4 regions of the Bacillus sp. SRL543 genome follow, and region 1 is predicted to be linked to each of the others. Evidence: riboswitches for the same ligand, from Rfam matches in the RefSeq annotation. Region 1 holds a riboswitch; each other region holds the start of a gene.

Region 1 (4,213 bases):
GTCGCCTGACGTTTCCGCTTCCTTCCTCATCTGCGGGATTGTCTGATCATGCAGTTCCTCGAGCTTGATCTCGCCTGCTGCGATATAGACATTGAGAGCGTGAAAATATTCCTTGTTCGTGTCATATAACTTTTCCAGCATATGGATGTCAGACAAGAGGACATTTTTGCTGCGGTCCAGCTTTACGCTGATCCGGTCAATCTGCGCTCCTGTTTTTTGATATTTGGAGAGAATCTCCTGGACAGAATCGGAGATTTTTCCGAACATGCGGGAAAACAGAGACTGCTTGCCCTGCTTCAGTTCATCCGGGTTCATATCATTGAGGCGCTTCATCAGGTCATTGATGATATCACCAACCTCGCCGATATCCTTCTTCTGGACATGCTCGAGCATGCTGTGCGAGAAGGTGAGCAGCTTTGTCTGCGCCTGGGTGCCATAGGCAATCATGGCCTGATGGTTGCTCGGGTCGATCTGCTCTGCGATCTGATAGGCCCGCGCCCGGTTTTCTTCCGGGATCACGTCTATTAGCTTCACCGGTCTATCTTCCTTTGCAAGCTCGAGGGCAGGTCCGCCGTTACTGTCGCCAAACGGGTCGGCAAGGATATCATCCATAAGACTGCCCGTCTTTTTCGTTAATGATGGGTTTTGTTCGCTCATTTCAGCCTCCTGCTTTCTTCAGGTAATCGGTTTTCCTTCCATGTCTTAATCGAGTTCTTTGCTACGTCTATTTCAAAATTCAGATTGTCTATATCATCGGAAATCACTTCATACAAATCTTTCTCTACCGTCTGGGAGAGTTCATTGATGGTCCTTCGGGTTTCCAGCAGCGACTGGTCGATTTCAAGGTTCTTCTTCGGCTGGGTGGAAAGGAACACATATTTCTCGCTCATTTCCACAAGAGAATCAAGATGGGAAAAATAAAACCGCTCCGCCTGGTAAAAACGCTTCGGCTCTTTCTTGGTCAGCCTGTAAATCTTCCTTGTGATTCTCATCAGCTCAATCCGCTGCTTCAAAGAAGGAAGATGGCGGATCGCAAACAAGGACATGTGCAGTCGGGAAATTTTCTTTTTCCCTTCTGCAAGGTTTGTCTTAATATACTTATATTCCCTCCGCGTCAGCCCGTGCTTCCTGAGGAAACGGACGCGCCCGATCTGGAATGCGGTTAGATACACCAGCACGGCCGCACCGCCTGCTATCAGCCCCGACAAGAAAAACGTCTGGTCAAATCCGAAATAGCTGACCGTCCAGACCGACCCGGCGAACGGGACAGCCAGTACCGTGCCTATAAGAAACGAAACAATCCGGTTCATTCATATCGACTCCTGACATAAAATCCTGCTTTACCTGTACATACGTATAAAGACAATAGGTTTCACCCAATCTCCCGCACTGACAGAAAAAGTAAGATCATCTTATTTAATTCAACAATACACGATAAAACTCCTCTTTTCCATAGACCAGGACTGTAAGATGGGGTAGGTCTTGAGGCGTAGAAAGGCTGGCACCGCTGCCTTCCGATTATTGCTGTTTTCTGTCGAAAAGTTTAGCTCATAAAAATAGTGTCAAATCCAAAGATTTAACACTTAAGTTATCATATGTATAGTCAATTGCTGCTTATTGTTTTTCTTCGTCCTGCTTCTTGCTCTCTGCTGAGCTCCAATATAGGTGAGTGCCATTGATGAAGCTATGGATCTCCCCTAATGAAATCCCGCTGCTTTTTGCTTCTAAGATCAATTCAAGCCAATCCCTGTCAACCTTTTCCGGCAACATCATCTCAACTTCTCCCTATTTGCGGCAGCCCGGCCGTCATAGCTCTGCAGAGCCTTAGACCCGAGGCTTTGCGTCCTTATTTTTCAATAAGTTTGCATTTCACAAAATGTAAAGATGGGAATATCTACCCTCATGAAGTAAGACTCAAACCAATCGATATGGTGCCTTTTTCGATTGGTTACAACCCCCCAATCGAAATTTGTCGAACCAGCACAAAAGATAACCCGGCTAAACAGGTCCAGAATAACAAAAGAGAGTGAAGGAATTAGTTCCTCCACCCTCTTTTAATGCTACACAACTGCAGCATGTTTCTCGCTATATGATGACAGCTGGCGATCCAGTTTCCTGCCTGCAGCCATCAGGTTGGCCAGGCATTCCTTGCGGAGGCTGTCTGTACAGATGAAATTAAAGTTCAGCTCATACTCAATCTGGGAGATGCTCGCTGATAGATTCTTTCCGCTCTCTGCAGCCTTTTTCAGCTGCTCCTCAAAAAACTCTGCTGTGCCAAAAAAATTCATGTTTCTCCATCCTTTCCTTCCAGTAACTGCGCCAAAAGGTTCGGCCGATTAGCTCTGAAAGTACTAAGCACAGAATTCAAAGCCATCCACATATTCACCCTGGCAGCCCGACGATCATAGCTTGCGCCTTAGACTCGAGGCTTTGCGTCCTTATTTTTCAACAAGTTTGCCTTTTTCAATTTTCATACTATTATCATATTACTTTTGGCCCTTTATATCAATTGCAGATTTTAATTTTTATAAAATATAGGCAATAAGAATCTAACTGCTGAAGGAAGTATATTTATTTTTCCTAATAAAAGGGATAGATGTGCCGATAATATTATAAATGGCTATTGCCACAATGAAATATCGGAGGGGCAGCATGAATACGACTAAACGAGGAATAAGCTTTGAGTTGAATAGTTCAGCCAATCCTGATGCAGAGACATTGATCCTTGCACATGGACTGGGTCTGGACCGCACTGTTTGGAAGCTTATTCTTCCACAGTTGGCAGACTACCATACTATAACATTCGACTTTAGGGGACACGGACACAGCAGCATTGCAGAGGGAATTCTGGACTGGAATACTTTAAATGAAGATTTTGAGTCCATCCTGGAAGAGACAGGATCCTCTTCTTTCCACTTTATCGGGCAGGGCCTTGGGGCATACTTCGGCTCCCAATGGCAGGAATTGAACCCGGGCAGCATCCTTTCGTTCATTGTCTTTTCGACCCCTGCCGTAAATTTAGCTGATTGCATCAGGAAATCGCCTTCAGAAAACAGCATGCCGCTTCTTGGTAAAGAAAGTCTGGCAGATTTCTGGATAAGCCACCTTCTTTATAAATCTATCGGCCCTCATTACTTTCTTTTGAAGGAAGCCTGCTCGAAGCTTGATTTGCACACCTATTTTTTAGCAAGGGATTTAATCTCCGGATCATCCATAATCAATTTTAAGCATATGAATATACCCGTACTGTTTTTAGCGGGGGAATTCGACCACTTCTATCCATCTTCCCTTGTCATGCTGAGCAGCGACTATATCAGGCAGAGCAGAAAGTACATCATCCCTTCTGCATCTCATCTGATTCAACTGGACCAGCCGGAATTGACGCTGTCCAAATGCAGGGAGTTCTTAGCCCAGCCGGCAGCAATGGCAGAAGTAAAGCCCGACGCAGGGAGTTCTTATACGCAAAAGCTGCTTCTCCAATTAGAGGCAGCATTCGAGACGCCTCCTCCAAACGAAGATAAGATTCAAGTCTGTATGCTTGATGAATTTAAAGTGACAGCAGGCAACACAGTGATTGAAGGGAAATGGAACCAGCGCAAGGCAAAGGAAATCCTGGCTTACTTGTGCCTTCATGGCCCGGTTTCAAGGAATATTGTAGCAGAGGCCTTTTGGCCTGGGCTGCCGGTTGCCAACGCGCAGAACCAGCTCCGAGTCAGCCTGACCCACCTGCGAAAGACATTCCAAGGAGGCGGGATTCTTGATCCATTCACGATTGAAAACAATATTATCTCAATGAACCGGGATATTGAAATTGACGCCCTGCAGTTCAGCCGCCTGCTCAAACAGGCACTGGAAGCAGAGGACTGGACAGCCATGAAGATTTTGAAATCAAAAGCCGCTGGCAAAATTCCGCCAAAGCTGCTCCCGCAGTTCAAGGCCAAATGGGCAGACGAATACCGCCGGGAATTGGAGCTATCCATCATCAGGCTGCTGAATCTAACCTATAAGCAGCACTTGCATCTGAGGGAAATTTCAGAAGCATTGAACGATATGCAGCTCCTCATGAAGCTGTCCTCTGAGGACACCAGGCTTCATGAAGAAATCAGCGACCTGTACCAGAAAGTCAGTATGTCCCCGCTTAAAATGTGGGAACCTGCATGAATGATAGAGTGTACTGCAATTCGTATATATAGAAAGGACAGCGGCAAATGCC
Region 2 (4,213 bases), 1.6 Mb from region 1:
GAGAAAGTAAACTCAGTTCAGTTTGTGTTAAAAACAGAAAGCATTAAACAGGAAGAAACGGAAGAGGTTGAAAAGCCCAAGGAAGAGCCGAAGGGGTTTTGGGCTCGTTTGAAGGCGCTGTTTTCATAAGTGAGAGAGAGGTGCCGGCCTTTGGGGGCTGGCGCCTTTTATTATATGGCTGGCATTAGAACTTTCTATTATTCTATTAAAATATATTGTAATAGATGGATATATTGGATTATTATTAATATAAGTTAAAATATGGAAGGTGAGAAAATTAAAATGAAAAAGTCCAGTGCTTTAGCCATTTCTGCTTTGTTGATCCTAAGTGTATCTTTCTCTGTAAGTGCTGAAGCAAAAACACCGGCAGCTGCTAAAACCTATAAGAATTGTACTGAATTAAACAAGGATTATAAAGGCGGAGTAGCCCGTTCTTCTTCTGTAAAAAACAAGGGCGGTAAAACTAAATATAAACCGTATGTATCCCAGGCGCTGTATGATGCCAATAAAACGAAGGATCGGGACGGCGACAAAATAGCTTGTGAAAAGTAAAAAGTTGAAATCAGAGTTTTTGCTTAAAGTTTACAGGCGGGATATCAGAATAAAGAAGGTACAGGCCTGCTGGGCTGGCGCCTTTTTTTAGAGAGCCAAGGGGACAGGTCCCTTGGCTCTTTTTGATACTGGGCCACGGTACCTGTCCCCATGGCTTCCGGTACCTGTCCCCATGGCTTCTTATTCCCATTTCAGGGCATACTTTTCATAAGCAGCTGGTGAGGAGTGGGAAGATGCAAAAAGTGAGTGTGGTTAAACAGAGTGTTAAGAATGTGCAGAAGGGCCAGGTGGAGAAGGGGCAGTCGCATAAGCTGGCATGGTGGCAGCTTTCTTTGATTGGGATTGGCTCTGTGATTGGGGCGGGGTTCTTTTTGGGATCCGGTTTGTCGATTCACTCGGCGGGTCCTTCTGTGCTGATTGGATATCTGCTGGCCGGATTGACGGCTTATTTTGTTTTTAGTGCACTGGCTGAGATGACGGTGCAGGATCCGCAGCCCGGTTCGTTCCGGACATATGCGGGACAGGCATTCGGCCATTATGCGGGATTTATGAGCGGCTGGATTTACTGGGTGGCGGGAGTGCTGATCATGTCGAGCGAAGTGACGGCACTGGCCATTTTTACTCAATTATGGCTGCCGGATGTTCCTATCTGGATTTTTTCGATCATTTATTCTGCCATTGCATTAGGCATTAATTTTCTCGGTGTAAAAAATTTCGGAAGCATTGAATCGTTTTTTGCTGTCATAAAAATTTCTACGCTCATCAGTTTTATTTTCTTCGGGATTCTAGCAGCGTTTGGGGTACTCTCACCCGAGACGGCAGGTGAATCGTCCACCTTTTTATCGGAGGGGATTTTTCCGAATGGGTTTTCAGGGTTATGGTCTGCAATGATATTCATTTTGTTCTCTTATGGGGGAATTGAAGTGATCGGGGTTTTGGCTACGGAACTTAGAAACAAAGAAGACGTGCCAAAGGCAGGGAGCTTTCTGGTTGCAGCTTTGACAATCCTTTATGTGGTCAGCATCCTCTTTATCCTGATGATGATTTCTTTTCATAACATAAATGAAGATAAAAGCCCTTTCGTGGCTGCTTTATCACAATTCAATATTCCTTTTCTGGATAGCATCTTCAATGTCATTTTAATAAGTGCGGCTTTTTCGACGATGGTGGGGTCTCTTTTTTCAATAACAAGCATTATCGTGTCTCTTTCAAAGGATGGAGACGCGCCGCAAAGGCTCCAGAAGAAAACGAGGAAAGGAGTGCCGGCAGGGGCGCTGCTGCTGAGCGGAGCGGGGCTCGGTGTTTCTGTCCTGCTTTCATTTCTCTTGCCGGATACCATTTACGAGTATATGACGGCCTCAGCAGGCATCATGCTGATCTTGAACTGGATCATTATCCTGGCGTCGCATATCAAGAAAAGGAAGCAGGTCGGCGCATCTCATGAGAAATATAAATCCTCTGCTTATCCGGTAACCTCCTATCTGGGCATTGTGCTGATTATCTTTACGATTGCGGGTTCGCTTCTCCACGCCAATCAAAGAATGGGCTTGTTTGCGAGCATTGGGTTTGTGCTGATCATTCTTGTTTCGTATCTTCTGGGTTCTAAGTTTGGGAAGTTCAAGAAAATCCATAAAACAGAGGAAGAGTATTAGGGAGTGCCTGCTCTGGATTTTTCCGCGGTTTAAATTGGAAGTCTTGCCGTTTATCCTTTAAAATGAAATATATAAAAGATACAGGCAAATTCATCGAAAGGTGAAGACGCAAAACTACAGGGACTAAAGCCAAAGGCTATGTCTGCCAGTTACCGATTCATCTTTATGAGCGTAGGCTGATCGGTTTCGATTGGTCTATTTTTTATGCTGAAGGATTGAGGAAAACGAAGAGGGACAGCAATGATGAACATACAATTTGCACAAGGTTTTGGATTAGGGGCACTGACTGTTTTATTGGTTGTGATTTATTTTTTCAGAAGATGGAAAAAGAAAGAAACTGACTCTTTTAAAAATCATGAAAATTATATGCATGTGATAGAAAACACCAAAGATTTTCTTTATTATTGCCAAGTATATCCGGAGCTGAAATTTAAATATCTTGGTCCTTCAGCAGAATGCTTTTTCGGTGAAGGTTCTAATGCAGATGCCTATTCAGACGCTGGTGTTGCCTTTAGGGATATCCACCCGGAGGATATGGATATTCTCCAGAAAAAAGTCCATGGACAGGTTGATTTCAATAAAGCAATCGTTCAGCGCTGGAAAGATAAAGACGGTCATTACCGATGGTTTGAAGAGTATGCGACTCCGATATATGAAAATGGGGTGCTGGTCGCTCTTCAAGGTATGGTGCGGAATATTGATGAGAGAAAAAAGCTGGAAGAAACATTGAAATATCGAATCACCCATGATGCTTTGACAGACATCTATAACCGTGATTTCTTTGAGCAAATGATGGAGAAATATAATGAACGTGAGGATACAGCTGCAGCCATTATATTATGTGATTTGGACGGCCTGAAATGTTTGAATGATAACTATGGGCATAAAACTGGAGACTTTCTGATTAAAGAAACAGCACGGCTATTAGAACAATTTTTCAGAGAAAATGCCTATGTTTCAAGGATTGGCGGAGATGAATTTGCGGTTTTCCTTTTAAAAAAGGACAAAGAACAGGTAGAGCTCCTGGTTGAAAAGCTATCTGAAGAGATTAGCAGATATAATGAAAGCAGCCAGGAAGTCAAAATTAACATATCGATAGGCTTTGCGTTCTGCGAAAATTCACTAGGTGTCATGGAAAGCTTATTTGTTGAAGCGGATAACCATATGTATCGAAATAAAAGAATGAAAAAAGGTGCCTGAATTCATCAATAAAGATGGGAGAAAGGCACCTTTCTTCGCAAAAATGGAGGAAAATGATGCCCGCCAAAAAAAGAATCAGAGATTATGGAGTGAAAATAGGAACCCTTCAAACTGGTCCGCGCAATTCTATCACTGATGTGGAAGGGGTAACTGTGGGGCATACAACGCTAAGTGATGGTGATAAACAAACCGGGGTCACTGCAATTGTGCCGCATCCCGGGAATCTTTTTAAAGAAAAGCTGATTGCCGCGACCCATGTGATCAACGGGTTTGGGAAGAGTATGGGGACAATCCAGATCAATGAGCTGGGTACGATAGAATCTCCGATCATCCTGACCAATACGCTGAGCATCGGTACAGCAGCCGAGGCTTTGATTCAGTATATGCTGGAGTCTAATCCCGAAATCGGCCGGACGACTGGAACGGTGAATCCGGTTGTGTGTGAATGCAATGATATGTTTTTGAATGATATCCGGGCTGGGTTCGTAGAGAGGGAGCACGTATTCCAGGCACTGCAGAATGCCTCGGCGGACGTGGAAGAAGGCACTGCTGGAGCAGGGACCGGCATGCTTTGCTATTCTCTGAAGGGCGGGATCGGGACCAGCTCGAGGCTGATGGAAATGGACCATGGAACTTATACGATGGGCGTTCTCGTGCTCACGAATTTCGGCGGCTTAAAGGATCTGCGGGTGAATGGGAAAGCCGTCGGGGAGGAGCTGAGTGAGGCTATCCAGGCTAAGGAGGAGAAGGATAAAGGGTCGGTCATTATCATTGTCGCAACTGACCTGCCTGTATCGGAGAGGCAGCTG
Region 3 (4,213 bases), 1.5 Mb from region 1:
TATGGAACGGCTTTTGGATGCTGCTGGTTATTTCTGCAGCCAGCATGCTTGCATCCTCGATGCTTGCGGCCTTTGGGACGATAATGGCAAATTCATCCCCGCCCATCCGGGACGCAAAATGGTCATCTGGTATAGAATCCTTAATCCGCCCGGCAACTTCTTTCAGCAGCCGGTCGCCGATTGGATGGCCCAGGGTGTCATTGATATGTTTAAAGCGGTCAAGATCCAGGTACATGATGGCGAACTTTTCAGGATCTTTGTCCTGGAACACCTCATTCAGGGTCTGGTCGAATAATCTCCTGTTCGGCAGGCCTGTCATATAGTCATGGTAGGCGAGGAATTCCATCTGTGCCTCAGCCTGCTTTTGGGCTGTGATATCTGCGACAATGCCATCCAGGCGAATGAGCTTCCCGCTTTCATCATAGATGGGGATGAGGTGGTCGCTGATCCATTTAAGGCCACCGTCTTTTGCAATGATTCTGTATTGCTGCCTGACAATTTGACCTTCTGATATTTTATTCTGGTTGTTCATCACTTCCTGTGCATCTTCAGGGTGAATGGACATATTCCATATATTCGGATTTCTGTATACTTCTTTTTTGGTATAGCCGTAGATGGCAAGAATAGCATCGGAACAGATCAAAACCTTTTTGGTAGCAGGGTCAAGCGACCACACACCCACATCTGCATTATTATAAAAATTCTTGAATTGCTCCGTATTTTCCGCCAGCATGTTCTCTATCTCACGCTGTTCCGTAACATCACGCGTGATACCGACCGCCCGTTCAGGGGTGCCGCCTTCATCCAGGATCAAGGTGGACTGATGGTGCATCCGGCGTACACTGCCATCTTTCCGGATGATCCGGTATTCAATATCTGCGGGCCTTTTTTCAAAAAGTGATGTTTGATAGCGGTTCAGAAATGCCGATAGATCATCAGGGTGGATGAACGTTTTGTAGTATTCAAAGGAAGGATTGAAATCTTCTTTTGATACTCCGAACATTTCATACATATGCTCAGACCAGTAGGCGAAGTCTTCTTTGAAATAATAGTCCCAATATCCAAAGTCAGCCGTTTTCTGGGCGAGATTCAGCCTTTCCTCCGCCTTCTGCAGCATGCGCTCCTTATCAGCCAGTTCTGTGATGTCCTTGGCAATCCCGAATACGCCGGTTATCTGATTATCTGTAATGATAGGAATATTTGTGATATTTGCATCAAACTTTTCCCCGGATCTGTTGATGCCGGTCATATTGTAGTTTTGCGGTTTTCCTTTTGCGGCCAGTTTAAACATGTGCAGCACAAGGCTCATAGATTCCGGGGCAACAAATTGCCTGAAAGATATTCCTTGCATGTCGGGATCATAATGGAACAAACGGACGAGGGAATCGTTAAAGGCTGTCACATCTCCGTTTAAATCCAGTGAATATACGGCATCCGGATGGTTGTCAAAAAGAGATCTGTACATCTGTTCACTTATGCTGAGCTTTTGCTTTAAGTTTTCTTCAGCTGTAATATCCTTTGAGATCCCAATGATCCCGATGGTTTGGTTTTCCTGGATAATCGGGATGGCGACACTGTTTAACAGAATCAGCCCGCCGTCTCTGCGGTTGATCCGGAAAATATGTGTTTGGGTAGAACCCTGCAATACTGCCTGGAAGCTTGTCTCTGCCTTGGGGAGGTCTTCCTTGCAGACAAAGGGAAAAAATCCCCTCTTTTGAATTTCTTGTGCACTAAATCCTGTGGCCTTAACGGCCGCCTCATTTACTTTAAGGATTTGGCCTTCTTTATCCAGTATGTAAGCCAGGTCTGATGTGTTCAAGAATAAGCTTTCATAGATATGTATATTTTCAACCAGGGGGACACCTGGTTCTTGAATAGTTGTTTTCAAATTGTGATTTTCTATTTTTTTCAATGATTTCTTCACCTTTCTAGTAATCTGGCAAGGTGTCATGCTAAAAAAATAGCAAGCAGCCCGGCTGCCATAGCAAAAGCCTTAGGCCCGCAGCTTTGCGTCTTTTACTTTCATAAAATTTGCCACTTATATAGTACCATATACCTTTAATGGGAAATTAGGTATTTTAATGGTAATATATACCTACTTAAAGTTTGAGCCATTTTCAAGTTCATAAAAAAACGTTACACTATCCATAGGTGATTAATAATGAAGAATAAATATCTGCTCATATACGAAGACCTGGCATCAAAGATCCAGGATGGATATTATCCTGCAAGAAGCATTCTTCCGTCAGAAAATGAGCTGACCGAGATGTTTGAGACTTCGAGGGAAACGATCCGGAAGGCGCTGAATCTGCTGGCGCAGAATGGGTTCATCCAGAAGATCCGGGGCAAGGGCTCGATGGTGCTGGATTTGAAGAAGCTGCAGTTCCCGATTTCCGGCCTGGTCAGCTTCAAGGAGCTGGCGGGAAAAATGGGGCAGAAGGCGGAAACCGATGTGGCGGAGTTTGCGCTATCTTTCCCGGATGTTGATTTGATGAGGCAGCTTCATATCAAGGAAGAGGAAAAGATATGGAAAGTATGCCGTGTGCGCAAGATTGAAGGCGAGCGGATCATCCTTGATAAGGATTTCCTGGTTGAGAAGCTGGTTCCCGGCCTGACCGAGGAGATTTGCCGCAATTCGATTTTTGAGTATATCGAGAATACGCTGAACCAGAAAATCAGTTTTGCCAAAAAGGAATTCACGGTTGAAGATCCGACAGAGGAAGACCGGAGGATGCTCGACCTGGAAGGCTACCATTCGGTCGTTGTGGTGAAAAATTATATCTACTTTGATGATGCATCGCTATTTCAATATACCGAGTCGCGGCACCGGCCGGACAAGTTCCGTTTTGTCGATTTTGCGAGGCGGATGGACACGCCTTCCGGCTGACAGGATGTGCAGGGCTTGGCTTGAAGAAGAGGGAATATGGGTAAAAACTAACAGATAAATGTCTGTTAGTTTTTTTATTGCAAAAATCCTGGATAAGGGGATAAGAGTATGAAAATATACAGTCTGATTGGCATCGGCATCGGCCCATATAATCTAAGCCTGGCAGCTATGCTGCAGAAGGCCCCTGAATTGACGGCCCTCTTTTTCGACAAAACGCCCGAATTCTCCTGGCATCCCGGCATGCTGATCGAAGGCTCGGAGATGCAGGTGCCGTTTCTGGATGATCTGGTCACCCTTGCTGATCCAACGAGCCCATACACGTATTTAAATTATCTGCATGAACATGACAGGCTGACACAATTTTCCTATTTTCACCGGCTGGAAATCCCGAGGAAGGAATACAACCACTACTGCCAATGGGCAGCTTCAAACCTGGACAACTGCAGATTCGGCATGGAAGTGGCGGATGTGCGGGACCGGGAGGAAAATGGAGAGCGCTTTTTCGAGGTGACTGTGCTGAATATGGAAAAAGGGCAGGAAGAGACCTATTTTGCCAGAAATCTGGTTTTGGGCACAGGGAATGAACCATTGGTGCCGGACCATATGAAATATTTCCTGGGGGAAGACTGCATCCACTCCAGCCGCTATCTGCAGCATAAGGAAAAGCTGATTGACGGCGCGTCCATCAGTGTCATTGGTTCAGGGCAAAGTGCCGCGGAAATTTTTTATGATTTGCTTCAATGCCAGAAAAATCATGATTTTCAGCTGAACTGGCTGGCCCGCTCTGCCGGATTCCTGCAGCTGGAAAGCACAAAGCTCGGGCAGGAGTTTTTTTCGCCGGAATATGTGGACTATTTTCACAGCCTGCCTTACGAGGAACGTATTCATTCACTGGATACTTTGAACGGCCTCCGCAATGGCATCGAGCCGGGGCTGCTGGACAATATCTACAAAGAGCTTTATCACCAGACCATCGGAGGAGAGTCTGCCAAAGCGCGGATCCAGCCTCATGCCGAACTTCAAGGAATGGAGCGCACATCATCCGGCTTCGGGCTCCAGCTCCAGCAAAAGCAGTCCGAAACACCATTCAAGCTGTATTCTGAAAAAGTTGTCCTGGCCACAGGATACCGGCCGCATTTGCCGGAATGGCTGCTCAGCCGTTATGGAGGAGACATTCTCTGGGAGGGCGAGCGCGAATTCAAGGTGTCTCTCTCTTATGAAATCCTTTTTAAAAAGAAGCGCCAAAACAGGATCTTCACCCTGACGAATATCGAGCATTCCCATGGGGCCGCTGCCACCCATCTTGGCCTGTCAGTCGACAGGAAC
Region 4 (4,213 bases), 1.9 Mb from region 1:
TGGTCAAGGAGGGGCATTATCCGGCGCTCCATAGTGTTTCCCATGATAAAGATAAGCTTTATGCCGGAAATCCGCAAAATCCTGCCCTGGAAATGGATAAGACCAGGAAAACAATATGGAGCCTGACTGGCATCGATTCCAGGCTGGTAAGGGTTCCTTATGGAAGCAAGCCTTACATGACAAATCCATTCAGGGATGCCCTTGTGCAGAAAGGGTATAAAATGTGGGATTGGAATATCGATACATTGGACTGGAAATACGCGAGGAGCAGTCCGCAGACCATCTTTGAAAATGTGAAAAAAGGGCTTCAGCCAGCGGCAGCAGCAGGAAAGCCCCCAGTCATCCTGATGCATGTGAACAGCGGGACCGTATCCATGCTGCCGCAGATCATCGATTACCTTTACTCACAAGGCTATGAATGCCAGGCTTATGACCCCGATCATCACTTTACAATGAATTTCTGGAAAGATGACAGGCTGTAAAAGAGGCTTGTCCGGAAGCATAGGCATTTGTCTTATTGTCAAAATTATTTGTAAATTATTTCGATGTCTCGCATAGTATAGAGTAATTAATATTTCACGTTCCTTTTGACACTCGGGATATTGTATGTTGCTTAAGACAAATGTGTGCAATGAATCCATGAAATTTTTTCAAGGAGGGGTTATAATGACCGACATCAACAACCGCCAGTTTGTGATTTCCGAAGAAGATTGGTCCCTCCATCGCAAAGGCCACGACGATCAGCAGCGCCACCAGGAAAAAGTACAGGATGCGATCCGGAACAATCTCCCAGATCTGATAACAGAAGAAAGCATTATAATGTCCAATGGCCGTGAAGTGGTGAAAATTCCGATTCGCTCTCTTGACGAATATAAAATTCGTTATAACTATGATAAAAATAAACATGTGGGCCAGGGGGACGGAGACAGCCAGGTAGGCGATGTTGTTGCCAGGGACGGCTCCAGCGGCCAGAAAGGCCCAGGAAAAGGCCAGGGTGCAGGCGATCAGCCGGGAGAAGACTATTTCGAGGCTGAAGTGTCCATGATGGAGCTTGAGGAAGCACTGTTCAAGCAGCTTGAGCTGCCGAACCTGAAAAAGAAGGAACAGGAAGAGCATCTTGTTGAAAACATTGAATTCAATGATATCCGCAAAACAGGATTAATGGGCAATATTGATAAAAAGCGCACAATGATGACAGCCTTTAAACGGAATGCGATGACAGGGAAGCCGGGCTTCTATCCGATCTATCAGGAAGATCTGAAGTTCAAGACATGGAATGAGATTGTAAAGCCTGATTCAAAGGCAGTCGTGCTCGCAATGATGGACACGAGCGGATCAATGGGATTATGGGAGAAGTATATGGCCAGAAGCTTTTTCTTTTGGATGACCCGGTTTTTGCGGACAAAGTATGAAACGGTGGAAATAGAGTTCATTGCCCACCATACAGAAGCGAAGGTCGTCACAGAGGAAGATTTCTTCTCGAAAGGGGAAAGCGGGGGAACCATTTGTTCGTCAGCCTACCGGAAAGCCCTGGAGCTGATCAATGAAAAATATAATCCCAGAAGATTCAATATCTACCCTTTCCACTTTTCCGATGGCGACAATCTCACGTCTGACAATGCCCGCTGTGTGAAGCTTGTTGAAGAGCTGATCGCGGTATCGAGCATGTTCGGCTACGGGGAGGTCAACCAGTACAACCGCCACTCGACCCTCATGTCCGCATATAAGAATATTAAAAATGAACACTTCAGATATTATATCCTCAAACAAAAAGCAGATGTTTTCCATGCGATGAAGAGCTTCTTTCAAAACGAAGAAAATAAAATCTATGCTTAAACACAAACCGGCTGGCGGAATGCCAGCCGGTTTTCCTGTGCAGCCGCACAAAAAAAGCCGTTTAATAAAAAGCGGCTTTCGTTGGCTGCCTGGTTCGGCTGCAGCAATTTTCACTTTTCCAGCGGGATTGCGATGATCTTTCCTCCGATTTGGACGTGGACTGTATCATTGAATACGGCTTTTACAATTCCTTTTAATGAGATCGATGAATTTAATGCCAATGTGGATTGTGCTGATTTTTCCGCCATAAGTATTCCCCTTTGCTTTGTATTTGAAGAGAAGTGGCCTGATTATAGTAAATGAGTTGGTTACTTTCTTTTTGCCACTTTTTTGGAATTCCTAAACCTGATTTGGCGCATCAGGCGGGAAATAAGCCTGGGGATGGGGGAAAGAAAAAAAGCAGCTGCTTATGAATAGCAGACTGCTTTTTCTTCCTTCAGCACGGAGCTTTTGCAGACAGGGCAATCAATATCATGAGTCTGCTTAAATTGGATTTTCTTGAAATCTTTTTTGATGAATGTTGAAAAGCCTTTGTACTTATAGCCGCATTCACAAAAATTTGAGTCTTTGATCAGATGCCTCTGATTGGTCTCTTTGCATAAAAATGTCGGATAAAACATTGTGTTCCCTCTCTTTAAAATGGATTAGGCAAATTAGAAAGGGGTGTGTTATGTTTAAAAGTTTACAAGAATAATATTCTTGGCAACCCGGCTGCCATGACAAATGATTTGTTTTAGGCCCGTGGCTTTGCGTCTTTTACTTTCGTAAAATTTGCCCTTAGTAAGATTAGCACTAAATCATGCTAAAAATAAAGTGTTTGTTAATTTTAAATATTATTTTTTTTCTATAGTGCTATATATTCATATTTGTACAGGTGGTGGATCCCCAATGGGGGATAGCGGAATAACAGCAGCCCGGCCGGCAAGGCCAGGCTGTGATTGATTTTAAGACAGGAACTCTGCAGGATTGAGTCCGAGCTCCCGGCAGATGTCACTGACTGCCTGCTGCTCATTCGGGTCAAAATGCCCGTCTGCAAAGCCGATCGCAATGCAGTAGCGGGCCACTAGCCTGGCGATTTCCGGCTTTGTCCGTATCCTGCCAAGCGCCTTGAATGCCTCTGCCCTGCCGATTGAAGGATCGCGTTCAATTTTCTGGACGTACAGGTTGAATTGCTGGATGACTTTCTGGGTATCAAAAACGCGAAGCTCATCGCTCTGATTGACGAACTCAAGCATTTTCTGGCGTTCTGCCGGATCCAGCCTTCCATCAGCCATCGCTACAAGCGCACATGCTGCCACGACTGCCTCAAGGACGTCCTGGCTCTTGAAGCGGTTAAAGAGATCTTGTGCTTTCCTTTTTTGCTGATTGGCCCATTCCGAGTAATCGGTCTGGGATGGAGACCAGGCATTTCCGCAGCTGTTGCAGGTAAACTTCAGCTGTTTCTTCCCGATGAATCCGCCAAGCAGCCCGACAGGTCCAAGGATCAGGCCGCCAATAGCCGCTTTGCCGAGACCGAATCCCTTTTCTCCGGTGCGTACATTTGTGGAATGGCAGCGCGGGCACGGAATTTCATCTCCCCCATATGCCTGTGGTGAAGAGTGGGAAGGCTGCCCATAGGAGGGAGCCGGATACGAAGCTTGCGGCTGTGCCTGCTGATAGTTTCCAGAAGCATAGTTCTGCTGTGGGCTTCCGGGATTATAGCTCTGCTGGTAATTTTGGCTTGGCGGTGTCTGCTGTGAATAGCTTTGCTGGTAGGTCTGGCTTTGCCCGAAAGACTGGCTGCCATGGGAAGGCTGGGGGGCCGGCTCATCATCAACTGTCACGCCGAAATTGCGGCAGAGTGCGGCAAGGCCGCCCTGAAAGCCGCTTGCGATGGCGTTGAATTTCCATTCCCCATTATGCCTGTACAGCTCCGCTGTCACGATCGCGGTTTCCACGGTAAAATCCCTTCCAAGGTTGAAGCGGATAAGCTCTTCATTATCCTGTTCATTGAAAATCCGTACATAAGCATTTTCGATATGGCCGAAATTCTGCTGTTTCGCCTGGGCGTCATGGATGGTGATTGTGAAAGCAATCCGGTGGATCGAGTCCGGCACCCTCCGCAGGTCAATCCTGATCTGTTCATCATCGCGTTCCCCTGCACCTGTGCGGTTATCGCCGCTGTATATGATAGAACCATTCCCGCCGTTAGGGTTGTTATAAAAAACGAAATCAAGGTCGCTATGTACTTTTCCTGATGCGCCTAATAAAAAGGCAGATGCGTCCAGATCATAGTTGGATCCTTGCCGGCTGATATCCCAGCCTAATCCAACGACAACATTTTGAAGCCCGGGGCGGTTCTTGGTCAAATCGACCTTCTGTCCTTTGCTGAGCGTCA

What was found. A riboswitch is a leader RNA that binds a small molecule or an ion and turns the genes downstream of it on or off. The one in region 1 is predicted to bind cyclic di-GMP.
Region 2: it holds a riboswitch for cyclic di-GMP, as region 1 does, so the genes downstream of both, AC4E8B_RS04835 (sensor domain-containing diguanylate cyclase) here and sinI (DNA-binding anti-repressor SinI) in region 1, are expected to answer to the same signal.
Region 3: it holds a riboswitch for cyclic di-GMP, as region 1 does, so the genes downstream of both, AC4E8B_RS04120 (EAL domain-containing protein) here and sinI (DNA-binding anti-repressor SinI) in region 1, are expected to answer to the same signal.
Region 4: it holds a riboswitch for cyclic di-GMP, as region 1 does, so the genes downstream of both, AC4E8B_RS06250 (hypothetical protein) here and sinI (DNA-binding anti-repressor SinI) in region 1, are expected to answer to the same signal.

What each region holds. Positions count from the first base shown of each region.
Region 1 is NZ_OZ481794.1:4,265,128-4,269,340, forward strand. It holds gene AC4E8B_RS21730 (toxic anion resistance protein) at 1-657, opposite strand, end outside; gene AC4E8B_RS21735 (5-bromo-4-chloroindolyl phosphate hydrolysis family protein) at 654-1,310, opposite strand; gene sinI (DNA-binding anti-repressor SinI) at 1,615-1,773, opposite strand; cyclic di-GMP riboswitch class I at 1,791-1,877, opposite strand; gene AC4E8B_RS21745 (hypothetical protein) at 2,061-2,288, opposite strand; cyclic di-GMP riboswitch class I at 2,387-2,469, opposite strand; gene AC4E8B_RS21750 (alpha/beta hydrolase) at 2,653-4,161, shown strand.
Region 2 is NZ_OZ481794.1:925,805-930,017, forward strand. It holds gene AC4E8B_RS04820 (YhgE/Pip domain-containing protein) at 1-129, shown strand, start outside; gene AC4E8B_RS04825 (excalibur calcium-binding domain-containing protein) at 283-552, shown strand; gene AC4E8B_RS04830 (amino acid permease) at 786-2,204, shown strand; cyclic di-GMP riboswitch class I at 2,278-2,361, shown strand; gene AC4E8B_RS04835 (sensor domain-containing diguanylate cyclase) at 2,445-3,404, shown strand; gene AC4E8B_RS04840 (DmpA family aminopeptidase) at 3,461-4,213, shown strand, end outside.
Region 3 is NZ_OZ481794.1:775,975-780,187, forward strand. It holds gene AC4E8B_RS04120 (EAL domain-containing protein) at 1-1,912, opposite strand, end outside; cyclic di-GMP riboswitch class I at 1,964-2,046, opposite strand; gene treR (trehalose operon repressor) at 2,162-2,887, shown strand; gene AC4E8B_RS04130 (lysine N(6)-hydroxylase/L-ornithine N(5)-oxygenase family protein) at 2,996-4,213, shown strand, end outside.
Region 4 is NZ_OZ481794.1:1,197,657-1,201,869, forward strand. It holds gene AC4E8B_RS06235 (polysaccharide deacetylase family protein) at 1-482, shown strand, start outside; gene yhbH (sporulation protein YhbH) at 667-1,836, shown strand; gene AC4E8B_RS06245 (hypothetical protein) at 1,947-2,084, opposite strand; gene AC4E8B_RS06250 (hypothetical protein) at 2,244-2,456, opposite strand; cyclic di-GMP riboswitch class I at 2,535-2,622, opposite strand; gene AC4E8B_RS06255 (TerD family protein) at 2,781-4,213, opposite strand, start outside.